Regions from separate parts of the Geobacillus sp. FSL W8-1251 genome, predicted to be linked through region 2. Evidence: a T-box and tRNA genes for the amino acid it is inferred to sense, from the RefSeq annotation. Region 2 holds a T-box; the other holds one or more tRNA genes.
The links. A T-box is a leader RNA that pairs with one kind of tRNA and senses whether it is charged. The one in region 2 lies ahead of leuS (leucine--tRNA ligase), so its partner is inferred to be a tRNA-Leu.

Region 1 (7,746 bases), 730 kb from region 2:
GGGTAGATCACCTGGTTTCGGGTCGACGACGACGTACTTTTCGCCCTGTTCAGACTCGCTTTCGCTGCGGCTCCGCCTCTTCGGCTTAACCTCGCACGCCATCGTCACTCGCCGGTTCATTCTACAAAAGGCACGCCATCACGCATGAACGCGCTCTGACTACTTGTAGGCACACGGTTTCAGGTTCTCTTTCACTCCCCTTCCGGGGTGCTTTTCACCTTTCCCTCACGGTACTGGTGCACTATCGGTCACTAGGGAGTATTTAGCCTTGGGAGATGGTCCTCCCTGCTTCCGACGGGATTTCCCGTGTCCCGCCGTACTCAGGATCCGCTCGGGAGGGAACGAAGTTTCGACTACAGGGCTGTCACCTTCTCTGGCCGGCCGTTCCAGACCGGTTCGTCTACCCCGTTCCTTTCTCACTCCCACAATGAGCGGTCCTACAACCCCAAGAGGCACGCCTCTTGGTTTGGGCTGTTCCCGTTTCGCTCGCCGCTACTCAGGGAATCGCGTTTGCTTTCTTCTCCTCCGGGTACTAAGATGTTTCAGTTCCCCGGGTGTGCCCTCCATGCCCTATGGATTCAGGCATGGATACTGCCCCATTACGGACAGTGGGTTCCCCCATTCGGACATCTCCGGATCAACGCTTGCTTACAGCTCCCCGGAGCGTTTCGGCGTTTGCCCCGTCCTTCATCGGCTCCTAGTGCCAAGGCATCCACCGTGCGCCCTTTCTAGCTTAACCTACAGCGCTCTCGGCTTCTTCCTTATTGTCTAGCGTCGGCTCGCCGCCGCTCGGGGTCAAATAACCTTCGCCTTCCGGGTGCAAGCACCCTTGCAGGCGAAGAACATTTGCCCATCGCGGCGAAACACTCGCCTCCGCTTTTCCGGTTATCTAGTTTTCAAGGAACGATTTTTTGTCATTGAGAGAACATGACTCGTTCCCTCAAAACTGAACGAAACGAAAGCGCTGTGTATCGACAGTTGGCCATTGCGGCCTCCACTTTTCGTCTTGTCTAGCTCCAGCGCCTGGCTCTCTTCTGCCAAATAACCTTCCCCCTCGGGGTGCCAGCACCCCTCCGGGTGAAGAACATTTGGCTTCGAGAGCCGAACGCGGCGCTTCCGCTTTTCGTCCTTAGAAAGGAGGTGATCCAGCCGCACCTTCCGGTACGGCTACCTTGTTACGACTTCACCCCAATCACTTGCCCCACCTTCGGCGGCTGGCTCCCTTGCGGGTTACCTCACCGACTTCGGGTGTTGCAAGCTCTCGTGGTGTGACGGGCGGTGTGTACAAGGCCCGGGAACGTATTCACCGCGGCATGCTGATCCGCGATTACTAGCGATTCCGGCTTCATGCAGGCGAGTTGCAGCCTGCAATCCGAACTGAGAGCGGCTTTTTGGGATTCGCTCCCCCTCGCGGGTTCGCAGCCCTTTGTACCGCCCATTGTAGCACGTGTGTAGCCCAGGTCATAAGGGGCATGATGATTTGACGTCATCCCCACCTTCCTCCGACTTGTCGCCGGCAGTCCCTCTAGAGTGCCCAACCGAATGCTGGCAACTAGAGGCGAGGGTTGCGCTCGTTGCGGGACTTAACCCAACATCTCACGACACGAGCTGACGACAACCATGCACCACCTGTCACCCTGTCCCCCCGAAGGGGGAACGCCCAATCTCTTGGGTTGTCAGGGGATGTCAAGACCTGGTAAGGTTCTTCGCGTTGCTTCGAATTAAACCACATGCTCCACCGCTTGTGCGGGCCCCCGTCAATTCCTTTGAGTTTCAGCCTTGCGGCCGTACTCCCCAGGCGGAGTGCTTATCGCGTTAGCTGCAGCACTAAAGGGTGTGACCCCTCTAACACTTAGCACTCATCGTTTACGGCGTGGACTACCAGGGTATCTAATCCTGTTTGCTCCCCACGCTTTCGCGCCTCAGCGTCAGGTGCAGGCCAGAGAGCCGCCTTCGCCACTGGTGTTCCTCCACATCTCTACGCATTTCACCGCTACACGTGGAATTCCGCTCTCCTCTCCTGCCCTCAAGTCCCCCAGTTTCCAATGACCCTCCACGGTTGAGCCGTGGGCTTTCACATCAGACTTAAGAGACCGCCTGCGCGCGCTTTACGCCCAATAATTCCGGACAACGCTCGCCCCCTACGTATTACCGCGGCTGCTGGCACGTAGTTAGCCGGGGCTTTCTCGTGAGGTACCGTCACCGCGCCGCCCTCTTCGAACGGCGCTCCTTCGTCCCTCACAACAGAGCTTTACGACCCGAAGGCCTTCTTCGCTCACGCGGCGTCGCTCCGTCAGGCTTTCGCCCATTGCGGAAGATTCCCTACTGCTGCCTCCCGTAGGAGTCTGGGCCGTGTCTCAGTCCCAGTGTGGCCGGTCACCCTCTCAGGCCGGCTACGCATCGTCGCCTTGGTGAGCCGTTACCTCACCAACTAGCTAATGCGCCGCGGGCCCATCCGCAAGTGACAGCCCAAAGGCCGCCTTTCAACCGAAGACCATGCGGTCTTCGGTGTTATCCGGTATTAGCTCCGGTTTCCCGGAGTTATCCCGGTCTTGCGGGCAGGTTGCCCACGTGTTACTCACCCGTCCGCCGCTGACCGAACAAGAGCAAGCCCTCGTTCGGTCCGCTCGACTTGCATGTATTAGGCACGCCGCCAGCGTTCGTCCTGAGCCAGGATCAAACTCTCCAAAGAAAGTTGATTGGCTTTTGCTTCGGCCCATGCGGACCTCCGCTTTTCGTATTGTCCAGCTTCGGTCCGCCGCCGCTCGGGGTCAAATAACCTTCGCCTTCCGGGTGCAAGCACCCTTGCAGGCGAAGAACATTTGCCCATCGCGGCGACCCGCGGACCTCCGCTTTTCGTCGCGCTTCGTTTCGTTCAGTTTTCAAGGAACGATAATGGAGCCTATCGGGATCGAACCGATGACCTCCTGCGTGCAAAGCAGGCGCTCTCCCAGCTGAGCTAAGGCCCCATGCGGACGCTATCGGGAAGACAGGATTTGAACCTGCGACCCCATGGTCCCAAACCATGTGCTCTGCCAAGCTGAGCTACTTCCCGCTAACGCGCTCGAGAGGATTCGAACCCCTAACCTTCTGATCCGTAGTCAGATGCTCTATCCAATTGAGCTACGAGCGCAAGTGCCGAGGGCCGGACTCGAACCGGCACGGTAGTTACCTACCCCAGGATTTTAAGTCCTGTGCGTCTGCCAATTCCGCCACCCCGGCTAATAGGAAAATAAATGGAGCGGAAGACGGGACTCGAACCCGCGACCCCCACCTTGGCAAGGTGGTGTTCTACCACTGAACTACTTCCGCCCAAATCATTATGCGGGTGAAGGGACTCGAACCCCCACGCCCGTAAAGGGCACTAGACCCTGAATCTAGCGCGTCTGCCAATTCCGCCACACCCGCAAATATATAGTTGGTAGTGAGCCATGGAGGACTCGAACCTCCGACCCTCTGATTAAAAGTCAGATGCTCTACCTACTGAGCTAATGGCTCATGGTTGGGTATACACTCACAGCGAACGATGCCCCTTCCTCTGCTAGCGTATTCGAAGATGCAAGATGCGTCGGGGCAACTCGCAGCGAACTCGAAGATGCAACGCTCGTTACTGAGCTAATGGCTCATGGTATATAAATGGTGGAGGATGACGGGATCGAACCGCCGACCCCTTGCTTGTAAGGCAAGTGCTCTCCCAGCTGAGCTAATCCTCCACGCTGTTGCCTAGCGACGACCTACTCTCGCAGGGGCGCTGGCCCCAACTACCATCGGCGCTGGAGGGCTTAACTTCCGTGTTCGGGATGGGAACGGGTGTTTCCCCTCCGCTATCATCACTAGGCAGTCAACAGAACAGACAAGTTATATTATAATCAAATTTGTTTGCTTGTCAATATCCTTTTGTTCGTCATTATTGACGTCTCACGTGCTATCATAATATAACACACTGAAGAAAGCTTGTCAACTCATTTCGTTTTTTGTTTTGTTCTCAAAAACAACATTGCTCATTATATACATTCTATGACTAAAAGTCAATCGTCGAACGAAAATTAGCGTTGGTACGTGTTATAGGCAAATGCGAGTGGTGTATGATGCAAATATGATTTGCCAAGACGATAGTAATGATCAACGATTTTCCGGTTTAGATCTTTCCATTTGTCTAGGACGGGCGGCAAATTGAGAAACTTTGCAACACTATAACTTCGTTCCTTTCGATTTCTCAAAAACCAAACGAATCCGTTGTTTTTCACCGGCCTTCTTAGGGGCTGGCAGCAGCCGGCTTTTTCTTGAATCGAGTTCTCATAACAAACTGTCCCCTGCCGTTGTTCGCAACAGGGGACGATCGTGGTTATTTATGGCGCATTTGCGGGAAGAGCAATACATCGCGAATGGACGGTGAATTGGTCAAAAGCATGACTAACCGGTCGACCCCGATCCCGAGTCCGCCCGTCGGCGGCATGCCGTATTCGAGCGCTTCGAGGAAATCTTCGTCCATTTCGTGCGCTTCATCGTTTCCTTGTTCGCGCTCCTTCAGCTGCTCCTCAAACCGTTGACGCTGATCGATCGGGTCGTTTAGTTCCGTAAAGGCGTTCGCATGTTCGCGCCCGACGATGAACAGCTCAAACCGATCGGTAAAGCGCGGGTCGTCTGGGTTTTTCTTGGCTAATGGCGAGATTTCGACCGGGTGGCCGTAAATGAACGTCGGCTGGATCAGTTTATCCTCTACTTTTTGTTCAAAAAATTCATTGACGATATGGCCGAACGTCATGTGCGGCGCGACTTCGACACCGTGTTCTTTGGCCAGCTCCCGCGCCTCTTCGTCGCTCATCTGCCGCCAGAAATCGACGCCGACATATTCCTTGATCGCATCGACCATATGGAGGCGCCGCCATTCAGGCGTCAAGTCGACAAGATGTTCGCCGTACTGGATTTTTGTTGTGCCAAGCACTTCCGTGGCAATATGAGCGATCAAGTTCTCCGTTAATTTCATGATATCGCGGAAGTCGGCATACGCCTCGTACAATTCGAGCATCGTAAACTCCGGGTTATGGCGGGTGGAAATGCCTTCATTCCGGAAAACGCGCCCGATTTCATACACTTTTTCCAAGCCGCCGACGATGAGCCGTTTCAAATGCAGCTCGATGGCGATCCGCATATACAGCGTCATATCGAGCGCATTATGATGCGTAATGAACGGGCGCGCCGCCGCACCGCCTGCTACGGCGTGCATCATCGGTGTTTCGACTTCTAAGTAGCCATGGCTGTCAAGATAGCGACGCATCGATTGAATAATGAGACTGCGGGTGATGAACGTCTTTTTGCTCTCCGGATTCATAATTAAATCGAGGTAGCGTTGGCGGTAGCGCTGCTCGATATCTTTTAAGCCGTGGTATTTTTCCGGCAGCGGACGCAGCGCTTTTGTTAAAAATTCATACGACGATACTTTGATCGAAAGTTCGCCGACCTTTGTTTTAAACATCGTGCCGCGCACGCCGACGATGTCGCCGAGGTCGGAGATTTTAAACAGCTCGTATTGCTGTTCGCCAACATCGTCTTGGCGGACGTAAATTTGAATTTGTCCCGTCACGTCCTGGATGTGAGCAAAGCCCGCTTTTCCCTTGCCTCTCTTTGTCATGATGCGGCCGGCGACGGCGACTTCGATTTGTTGCTCTTCGAGTTCCTCTTTTGACAAATCTCCGTACAGTTCAAACAGCTCTTCCGCTTTATGCGTGCGCTCGAACCGTTTGCCAAACGGATCGACACCCAATTCCTCAATTTTTTTCAGCTTTTCCCTGCGGACGCGCAGTTGGTCGTTCAATTCTTCATGGCTCATACCTCATTCACTCCATTTAGCGATTTTTTACGAAAAATACTGCCAGCACCCGCTGGCAGTCTTCCGCTGCATGAACGTCATCTCCGTTGTGTGAACTACCCGCTACCTACGCTTCGCTTAGAGGTGAAGGCTTCAAGCGACTTGTGCGTGTTCGCCGAACGGTAAGCCACACACCAGAACCCTTTACGCTTCCCTTCGTTCCGAAGGTGTCCGTTCTAGCCATATTCTATCCTATTCGTTGGCTAACGCCAACCAACATTCATCTCCCACTTACTCACTGGGTTACACCCTTCGCGTTCCTTGAGGTGGGAGACTTCTTTCGGAAATCCGTTAAACGGCTTCGGCGTTCGCCGCCCGGCTTTCCGCTTCTTCGGCGACTTGAAGCAAGAGCGCGGCCAATTCGTCCCGCGTCTCGCACTCGTTGATGGCGTTGCGGATTTTCGCCGCCCCGCGGATGCCTTTTAAATACCAAGCCGCGTGCTTGCGCATTTCTTTCACCGCAATGTACTCGCCTTTAAGGGCGATCAGACGGTCCAAGTGCAGCAGGCAGACATCGATTTTTTCCCTTGGGGTCGGTTCGGGAATGAGCTCCCCTGTTTCTAAATAGCGGACCGTGCGATAGATTATCCACGGGTTGCCGAGCGCCGCCCGCCCGATCATCACGCCGTCAACCCCAGTTTCTTCGAGCATCCGCTTGGCATCCTGCGGCGTTTTGACATCACCGTTTCCGATGACTGGAATGTTGACGGCCTCTTTGACTTGCTTAATGATGTCCCAATTCGCCTTCCCTTCATACATTTGCACCCTTGTCCGTCCATGGACGGCGACGGCTTTGCCGCCGGCGCGTTCGACCGCTTGGGCGTTTTCAACAGCGTAAATATGTTGGTCATCCCAACCGATTCGCATCTTGACCGTGACGGGTTTTTCGACGGCGTCGACAATGGCGGCGACGACATCGTAAATTTTGTTCGGGTCGAGGAGCCATTTCGCTCCGGCATCGCAATTCGTAATTTTCGGCACTGGGCAGCCCATGTTGATGTCGATAATATCGGCATTTGTATTTTTGTCGACAAATTTCGCTGCTTTGACAAGTGTTTCCTTTTCACCGCCGAAAATTTGCAAGCTGAGCGGCTTTTCGCGTTCGTCGATATAGAGCATATTTAACGTCTTTTCATTGTTGTATACGATTCCTTTATCGCTCACCATCTCTGCGCATACAAGACCGGCGCCGAACTCCTTTACGGTCAGGCGGAAAGCCGAATTGCACACGCCTGCCATCGGCGCAAGGACGACACGGTTTTGAATTTCCACATCACCAATGCGAAACATAAAAACGCCTCCTTTCTACCTGTTTGATTCGAACTTTGGCGGTTCCAGCTCCTCAACCGATACGTTCAGCCGCTCGGCGATCTGTCCGACAAGCGTGTCGGACGGCATCCGGTTCCCCCGTTCAATTTCGCCGAGAATCGAAACGGAAATGCCGAGTTCCTTGGCCAACTTTTCTTGTGTATATCCTTTCAGCTTTCGAAAAGCGCGAATACGTCTTCCCCATCTTTCTGCTTCCATACACGAACTCCTTTTTTGTCGGGTAGTCGGTCAATAATGTCTGCTAACGGTTCCGAAACGTTCGGTATTGTCAAATGGGAATTGATCTCGAGCAACGGGATTAAAACAAACGCCCGCTCCGCCATGCGCGGATGCGGAATGACAAGTCGCTCTGTCTCAATATTTTCATGATTGTACAACAAAATGTCAAGGTCTAACGTGCGCGGCCCCCAGCGAGTTTCCCTTTTCCTGCCAAATTCCTGTTCGATTTGTTGCGTCACGTCAAACAAAGCAAATGGCGACAAAGCGGTCGCCACCTCAATCACCATGTTTAAAAACTTGTCTTGGTTGACGTAACCGACCGGGTCGGT
Region 2 (7,746 bases):
TGGTAGACGACAAGAACGATGATGCCGCCCGGCTTTAGGATGGAAAGAAGCTGCTCGACCGCTTGAATCGTCGATTCCGGCTGGGTGGCGATTTGCTTATTGCCGCCCGGCAAATAGCCGAGGTTGAACACGGCGCCGGCGATGCGTCCGTGAACGGAGTTGGGGAGCGTTTCGAGCAGCAGGCTATGGCTTGTCTGAAACAGCGTCACCCGCCCGTCCAGCCCGTGTTCGGCGAGGCGGGCTCTGGCCGCCGCGATCGCTTCGGCTTGAATATCAAAACCAAACACATGCCCGCGCTCCCCGACGAGCTCGGCTAAAAAGACGGTGTCATGGCCGTTGCCAACCGTCGCATCGACGGCGATGTCGCCTTCGTTGACTGCTTGATCAAGCAAAAAGCGGGCAAACGGCAAAATATTCATGATGGCCATGCGTTTGCCACCCCCTGTTCGCGCCGCTTTCCTTGAAAGCTGTCCCGCCGCTTGAGTTCAGCGTCAATGGCGTTTAGCCCTTCCCATTTGTTGACGCTCCACATCGGGCCAAAATCGCCCGATCTGGCGGCGCTGCAAAACGTGCAGTCGCCATACGTCACCGTCCCATCGCGGTTCGGGCAGTCAAACCTGCCGTCAAGGGCGACTTTGAACACGTTTGGGCCGAACGTTTGCTGCAAATGGCAGTTCCATGTGTGATACCGTTTTCCGTCGGCGGCATATGGAAATGGGATTGCGTTTGTCACGGCCGTTCTCTCCTTGTGCTGAAATGGCATCATCCTTGCATTGTACCACGGATGGCGGCAAAAAGCGACTGTTGCCAATCATTGACGTGATACAGATGAAAGCGTCGGCGCATAGTAAAGATGAGGGAACATCATGAAAAGAGGTGAGCGCATGGCGACAAGACAATCGGTGGAAGAATTTTTGCAGCGGTGCGAAGACGTCATCCGCTTTGCGAAAGAACAATATACGGAAGCGCAAAAGCAAGAGCACTACAACATCACGGAATACACAAACGCCCAGCAAATGCTTGAGCAGACAGTCAACGATTTGGCTCACTTGGCGCGAAGTTGCAACGCCCAGCAGCGCGAACAGCTGCATCGGATGCGGCTTCAGCTTGAGCAGCTGCAAAACGAGATGATTTTGCTTGACCGATGAAACAAGAGCTTTGCACGATGGCCGCTATCGAAGGTCCTGGTGCATAACAAGCGGATGTTGCCTGACCGGTGAAACGGAAAGCAACCGCAGGGCGGCTGTCTGCTTGATGGCGAACACAAGGAGGAACAAGGAATGAAGCGACGTCTGAAACAAACGAACCCGGAGCAAAAAACGCGCAACGGTCACAACAACAACGATTTGGAACTCGGCCAAGACTTTGATCCGGTGAAACTGGCGAAAAAACAGTATGAACAAACAGGTGGCCAGCCGGCCCGCTCCAAGCAGCGGAACGGGTGACGCGCCGCTGTCTGTGAGGGCGCCATGCCGCCCTCTTTTTTTGATTGCTTTTTTTCGCTTTCCCACATACAATTAGTTTGGGAGTCGAAATAGCAGACGAAAAGGATGATGACCGATGCCCCGCGCTCTTTGGTGGCTGCTTGTCGGCATGGCGCTCAATGTCACAGGAGCGTCGTTTTTATGGCCGCTAAATACCATTTATTTGCATGAACAGCTCGGCCAGCCGCTCGCCGTAGCGGGAGCGGTGCTGATGCTCAACTCCGGCGGCAGCGTCATTGGCAGCTTGCTCGGCGGCATGTTGTTTGACCGGATCGGCGGGTTTCGCACGCTCGTGTCCGGAGCGTGCCTGACGATGGCGGCGCTTGCCGGTTTGGGCGTCTGGCATGGTTGGCCGCATTATGCCGTCTGGCTGGCGCTTGTCGGCATCGGCAACGGCGTCGTCTTTCCGGCGGCGTCGGCGTATGTCGGGGCGGTTTGGCCGGAAGGGGGACGGCGGGCATTCAACGCCTTGTATGTGGCGCAAAACATCGGCGTCGCCGCCGGCTCGGCGCTTGGCGGCGTTGTCGCCTCGCATTCGTTTGCGCTCGTGTTTTGGGCGAACGTTTGGCTGTATGCCGCTTTTTTGGCGACGGTCGTCATTGGGCTGCGGCGCATGCCGCTTCCGCCGCTGCGGAGAAAAGAGCGGAAGCGCCGAACGGGGGACGGGGCGCCCCGGGCGCACATCCGCGCCCTTGTCCTTCTTTGCGCCGGCTATGGATTATGCTGGATGAGCTACGTCCAATGGTCGACGACGATCGCCGCCTATACGCGCGAGCTTTCCATTCCGGTTCATCACTACAGCTTGCTTTGGACGATCAACGGCGCCTTGATCGTGCTCGGCCAGCCGCTGTTGGCGCCGTTGGTCCGCCGCTTTATGCCGGGGATGAAGCGGCAGATCGCCATCGGGTTCGCCGTTTTCACCGTCTCGTTTGCGATATTGTTTGGCGCGGATTCACTTTTGCAATTTGCGACGTCGATGGTTGTGCTCACGATCGCCGAAATGATCGTCTGGCCGGCGATTCCGGCGGTGGTGAACGAGCTGGCGCCGCTGGGGAGAGCCGGGTTTTACCAAGGGATCGTCAACGGCACGGCCACGGCTGGACGGATGATCGGGCCGGTCCTCGGCGGGTGGGTCGCCGATGCGTTCGGAATGAAACCGCTCATCGGATTGCTTGTCGCCTTCGCTCTGCTGGCCGCCGGCGCGGCGCTCGTGTATGACCGGGGGCTGCCGAAGCGGGCGGAAGAGGCGGGGGAAAAAACGGCTGTGACCGTCTAGTTTTTCGCTTGCAATCGATCGACAAATTTTTTACAATAATAATAAATTTGTCATCATAAAGCGAACAACGGTGAAGAGGAATAGTAGCGGGCTTGATGGACGGCAGAGAGTTGACGGTCGGTGCGAGTCAACCGAAGTCAATCCGCGAACTCGCCTCGGAGTTGCCGGCGTGAACGGCTGCGGCCGATAACGCCGGCCGTGAATCTGCGTTAAGGAACAAAGCGGGTGCGCCATAGGCGCGCCAAAAAAGGGTGGTACCGCGGGAAGCGTTCCTCTCGTCCCTTTTGTTCGGGATGAGGGGTTTTTTTGTACATATTTTCGTCTATGATGCAAGTAGAACTGGATAGGAGGAGTGCTGCGATGAGCTTCAACCACCGCGAAATTGAACAAAAATGGCAGGACTATTGGGAGAAAAACAAAACGTTCCGCACGCCCGATGATGACGACAAGCCGAAGTTTTATGTGCTCGACATGTTCCCGTATCCGTCCGGCGCCGGCTTGCACGTCGGCCATCCGGAAGGATATACGGCAACCGACATTTTGGCGCGCATGAAGCGGATGCAAGGGTACAACGTCCTTCACCCGATGGGCTGGGACGCATTTGGGCTGCCGGCCGAGCAATATGCGCTTGACACCGGCAACGACCCGGCGGAGTTTACGCAAAAGAACATCGACAACTTCCGCCGGCAGATCAAATCGCTCGGGTTCTCATACGACTGGGACCGTGAAATCAACACGACCGACCCGAATTATTACAAATGGACGCAATGGATTTTCTTGAAGCTGTATGAAAAAGGGCTCGCCTACATGGATGAAGTGCCGGTCAACTGGTGCCCGGCGCTCGGCACCGTGCTGGCGAACGAAGAGGTGATCAACGGCCGGAGCGAGCGCGGCGGGCATCCGGTCATCCGTAAGCCGATGCGGCAATGGATGCTGAAAATCACCGCCTACGCCGACCGGCTGCTCGAAGACTTAGAAGAGCTCGACTGGCCGGAAAGCATTAAGGAAATGCAGCGCAACTGGATTGGCCGTTCGGAGGGAGCGGAAATCGAGTTCGCCGTCGACGGCCATGACGAAACGTTCACCGTCTTCACGACGCGGCCCGATACGCTGTTTGGCGCGACGTACACCGTCTTGGCGCCGGAGCATCCGCTCGTGGAAAAAATCACAACGCCGGAGCAAAAGCCAGCCGTTGACGCCTACTTAAAGGAAATTCAAAGCAAAAGCGACCTTGAGCGCACCGATTTGGCGAAAGAAAAAACGGGTGTGTTCACCGGCGCGTACGCCATTCACCCGGTCACCGGCGATCGGCTTCCGATTTGGATCGCCGACTACGTCTTGATGAGCTACGGCACCGGAGCGATCATGGCTGTGCCGGCGCACGATGAGCGCGACTATGAATTCGCGAAAACATTCCACTTGCCGATCAAAGAAGTCGTTGCCGGCGGGAATATCGAAAAGGAAGCGTACACCGGAGATGGTGAGCATATCAACTCCGAGTTTTTAAACGGCTTGAACAAGCAGGAAGCGATCGACAAAATGATCGCCTGGCTTGAGGAGCATGGCAAAGGGCGGAAAAAAGTGTCGTACCGGTTGCGCGACTGGCTGTTCAGCCGCCAGCGCTACTGGGGCGAGCCGATTCCGATCATCCATTGGGAAGACGGCACGATGACGCCGGTGCCGGAAGAGGAATTGCCGCTTGTGTTGCCGAAAACGGATGAAATCCGTCCGTCGGGAACGGGCGAGTCGCCGCTGGCCAACATCGAAGAATGGGTCAATGTTGTCGACCCGAAAACCGGGAAAAAAGGGCGGCGCGAAACGAACACGATGCCGCAATGGGCGGGCAGCTGCTGGTATTACTTGCGCTACATCGACCCCCACAACGACAAGCAGCTCGCCGATCCGGAGAAATTGAAAAAATGGCTGCCGGTCGACGTCTACATCGGCGGGGCGGAGCACGCGGTCTTGCATTTGCTGTACGCCCGCTTCTGGCATAAGTTTCTCTACGACCTTGGCGTCGTGCCGACGAAAGAGCCGTTCCAAAAGCTGTTCAACCAAGGGATGATTTTGGGCGAAAACAACGAAAAAATGAGCAAATCCAAAGGTAACGTCGTCAACCCGGACGATATCGTCGAAAGCCATGGCGCCGACACGCTGCGGCTGTATGAAATGTTCATGGGGCCGCTTGAAGCGTCGATCGCCTGGTCGACGAAAGGGCTTGACGGGGCGCGGCGCTTCCTCGACCGCGTCTGGAGACTCTTTGTCACCGAGAATGGCGAACTGAACCCGAACATTGTCGACGAACCGGCGAACGATACGCTCGAGCGCGTCTATCATCAAACGGTGAAAAAAGTGACGGAAGACTATGAAGGCTTGCGCTTTAACACTGCCATTTCGCAGCTGATGGTGTTTATCAACGAAGCGTACAAAGCGGAGCAAATGAAAAAAGAATACATGGAAGGCTTCGTCAAGCTCTTGTCACCGGTTTGTCCGCACATCGGCGAAGAGTTGTGGCAAAAGCTCGGCCATACGGACACGATCGCCTACGAACCGTGGCCGGCGTATGATGAAACGAAGCTCGTCGACGACGTCGTCGAAATCGTCGTGCAAATCAACGGCAAAGTGCGGTCGCGCCTGCACGTGCCAGCCGACTTGCCAAAAGAAGCGCTCGAGGAGCGGGCGCTGGCCGACGAAAAAATCAAAGAGCAGCTCGAGGGCAAAACGGTGCGCAAAGTGATCGCCGTCCCCGGCAAGCTCGTCAATATCGTCGCCAACTGATCGTTGGCTGTTCGATCCGCACAGGCGGTGGCGCGTGCCGTTTCCTGCGAAGCAACCGCAACGGCGCCCACGCCGTCTGGGCCGGCTTTGTCCCTCCGCTTGGCGCGGAAGCGGGCGTCCATCGCCGATGTGCTTTTAGGCAGCGGGCGGGGAAACTGCGCTTTCTCGCCGCCGTTTGTCGAAGCGGCCAAAAGCAAGAACCGTTTGCTGAAACGATCAAAGAAAGGAGTCGGTCCGCCATGGAAGAGATCAAAGAAATTACCCCGGCTGAGGTGAAGGAAAAACTCGAACGCGGTGAAAAGCTGAACATTGTCGATGTGCGCGAAGACGAGGAAGTCGCCCTCGGCATGATTCCGGGCGCCAAGCATATCAAAATGGGCGACATCCCCGATCGGCTTGAGGAATTCGACCGCAATGAAGAATATATTTTCGTCTGCCGCTCCGGGCGGCGTAGCGAAAACGTCTGCCGCTATTTACAAGAGCGCGGCTACCGTGTTTGCAACATGACAGGCGGCATGCTTGAGTGGGAAGGGGAAACGGTGCGGAAACGATGATGCCTCGTCGCGCCTGCCGTTTCCGCCTGACCGCGGCCGGGCGTCCGTGCGAATGGCGATGCGGGCTTTCGTGAAGAAGGTTTCCATGTTAACGAGACATCACAGTTTTGGCCGACATGCAGTCGGCAGCCGAAGGCGGCCTGCACGTTTTGTTCGACAGGTGTCCCAATCGTTTGGGGCGCCTGTTTTGTTTTTTAGTGCCGAAGGGCGATGGAAGCAGACAGAAAAAACGTTATAATTTTCAGTAAAATAAACCGGCACGCAAGACAACGGCGGCGTCCATACGAACAGCGGCATCATCAATAAAGCGGCGTACTTGCTCAGCCAAGGCGGCGTCCATTACGGCGTGAGCGTCACCGGCATCGGCCGCGACAAAATGGGGAAAATTTTCTACCGGGCGCTTGTCTACTATTTGACGCCGACGTCGAACTTCAGCCAGCTGCGTGCCGCCTGCGTGCAAGCGGCCGCTGATTTGTACGGGTCGACAAGCCAAGAAGTCAACTCGGTGAAACAGGCGTTCAATGCGGTTGGAGTGTATTAAGACGATGACGTCACGCGTCCCGCTGTTCGGGGGCGCGTGACGCCTTTTGTGGGCAGGATTTTCCCTAAATGCGTAGAAAAGGAAAAAGAAAACGGGGGAATGGCGATGTACAAAGTGAAAGTGTTTGATAAAGAGCATGAAAAAGATTTGGAAGCGGCGGTCAATGATTTTTTAGCCCGATTGAAAGACGGACAGTTGATCGATGTCAAGTACAGCGTGGCGGCAATGGAATCGGAAGGCGAGCAAATCTACTGTTTTTCCGCCATGGTTATTTACCGGACTTGACACTTCACACGGCTCCAGACTGCGGGATTCTTTGGCCGTTTTCGTGCTGATCCCCCCAAAGCGGGCGACGCTTTTTTCGTTTCGGCATTTCCATTTCAGGCGGCGAAATTTTGCGATCGCCCGCCTTGAAGACGGGCGTTGTCGGAATGTCAGCGAACGCCCCGGAGCACCCGAGGGGCATGAGGACGGCGGTCAATTCGTTGCTGTCTGCCCCGCGGAGCCGCTCGCCCCGTTTTTTTCCGCCAATGCATAGCGGGCGGCGTTCACGCCGGCGAGCCGCCCGGTGACAAGGGCGGCGGTGATGTTGTAGCCGCCCGTGTAGCCGTGAATGTCCAAAATTTCCCCACAAAAGTAAAGGCCGGCCATGCATTTGGAGGCCATTGTTTTCGGCTCAATTTCTTTGACCGACACGCCGCCGCCGGTGACGAACGCTTTCTCAAGCGGCAGCGTGCCGTGGACGTAAAAGGTAAATTGTTTGCACTGTCGGACAAACACCCGCAGCGCCTCATGGCCGACCGTGCCGGCAGAGGCGTGCGGGTCGATGCCGGCCCGCTCGAGCAAAAAGACGGCGTACCGCTCGGGAAGCACCGTTTTGGCGATCGTTTTCATCGCCTTTTTCGGCTCCTCTTTGCACAGCTTGACGAACTGTTGAAACAGCTCTTCCTGCGTCACGTCCGGAAGCGCGTCGATGCTCATTTTGACCGCGCCGTCCACCGCTTTTTTCAACGCCTTAACGACAAACTGGCTGCAGCGGAGAGCAGCTGGGCCGGAAATGCCGAAGTGCGTAAACAGCATATCCATCCGGTGGGTGATGATCGGTTTGCCATT

Region 1: it has a tRNA-Leu gene. The T-box ahead of leuS (leucine--tRNA ligase) is inferred to sense a tRNA for this amino acid. The anticodon was not compared.

Annotation. Positions count from the first base shown of each region.
Region 1 is NZ_JBBOUF010000001.1:1,537,193-1,544,938, forward strand. It holds rRNA gene NSS88_RS08085 (23S ribosomal RNA) at 1-739, opposite strand, end outside; rRNA gene NSS88_RS08090 (16S ribosomal RNA) at 1,134-2,692, opposite strand; tRNA gene NSS88_RS08095 (tRNA-Ala) at 2,897-2,969, opposite strand; tRNA gene NSS88_RS08100 (tRNA-Pro) at 2,982-3,055, opposite strand; tRNA gene NSS88_RS08105 (tRNA-Arg) at 3,060-3,133, opposite strand; tRNA gene NSS88_RS08110 (tRNA-Leu) at 3,137-3,222, opposite strand; tRNA gene NSS88_RS08115 (tRNA-Gly) at 3,238-3,312, opposite strand; tRNA gene NSS88_RS08120 (tRNA-Leu) at 3,324-3,408, opposite strand; tRNA gene NSS88_RS08125 (tRNA-Lys) at 3,426-3,498, opposite strand; tRNA gene NSS88_RS08130 (tRNA-Val) at 3,638-3,713, opposite strand; rRNA gene rrf (5S ribosomal RNA) at 3,722-3,838, opposite strand; gene lysS (lysine--tRNA ligase) at 4,346-5,830, opposite strand; gene dusB (tRNA dihydrouridine synthase DusB) at 6,161-7,159, opposite strand; gene NSS88_RS08150 (helix-turn-helix domain-containing protein) at 7,175-7,396, opposite strand; gene folK (2-amino-4-hydroxy-6-hydroxymethyldihydropteridine diphosphokinase) at 7,348-7,746, opposite strand, start outside.
Region 2 is NZ_JBBOUF010000001.1:2,267,638-2,275,383, forward strand. It holds gene NSS88_RS11975 (tRNA (mnm(5)s(2)U34)-methyltransferase) at 1-428, opposite strand, end outside; partial or broken gene NSS88_RS11980 (hypothetical protein) at 539-763, opposite strand; gene NSS88_RS11985 (YtzC family protein) at 885-1,148, shown strand; gene NSS88_RS11990 (hypothetical protein) at 1,281-1,445, shown strand; gene NSS88_RS11995 (MDR family MFS transporter) at 1,561-2,760, shown strand; T-box leader at 2,822-3,046, shown strand; gene leuS (leucine--tRNA ligase) at 3,121-5,538, shown strand; gene NSS88_RS12005 (rhodanese-like domain-containing protein) at 5,778-6,092, shown strand; partial or broken gene NSS88_RS12010 (peptidase M4 family protein) at 6,346-6,633, shown strand; gene NSS88_RS12015 (sporulation protein Cse60) at 6,739-6,918, shown strand; gene NSS88_RS12020 (NAD(P)/FAD-dependent oxidoreductase) at 7,111-7,746, opposite strand, start outside.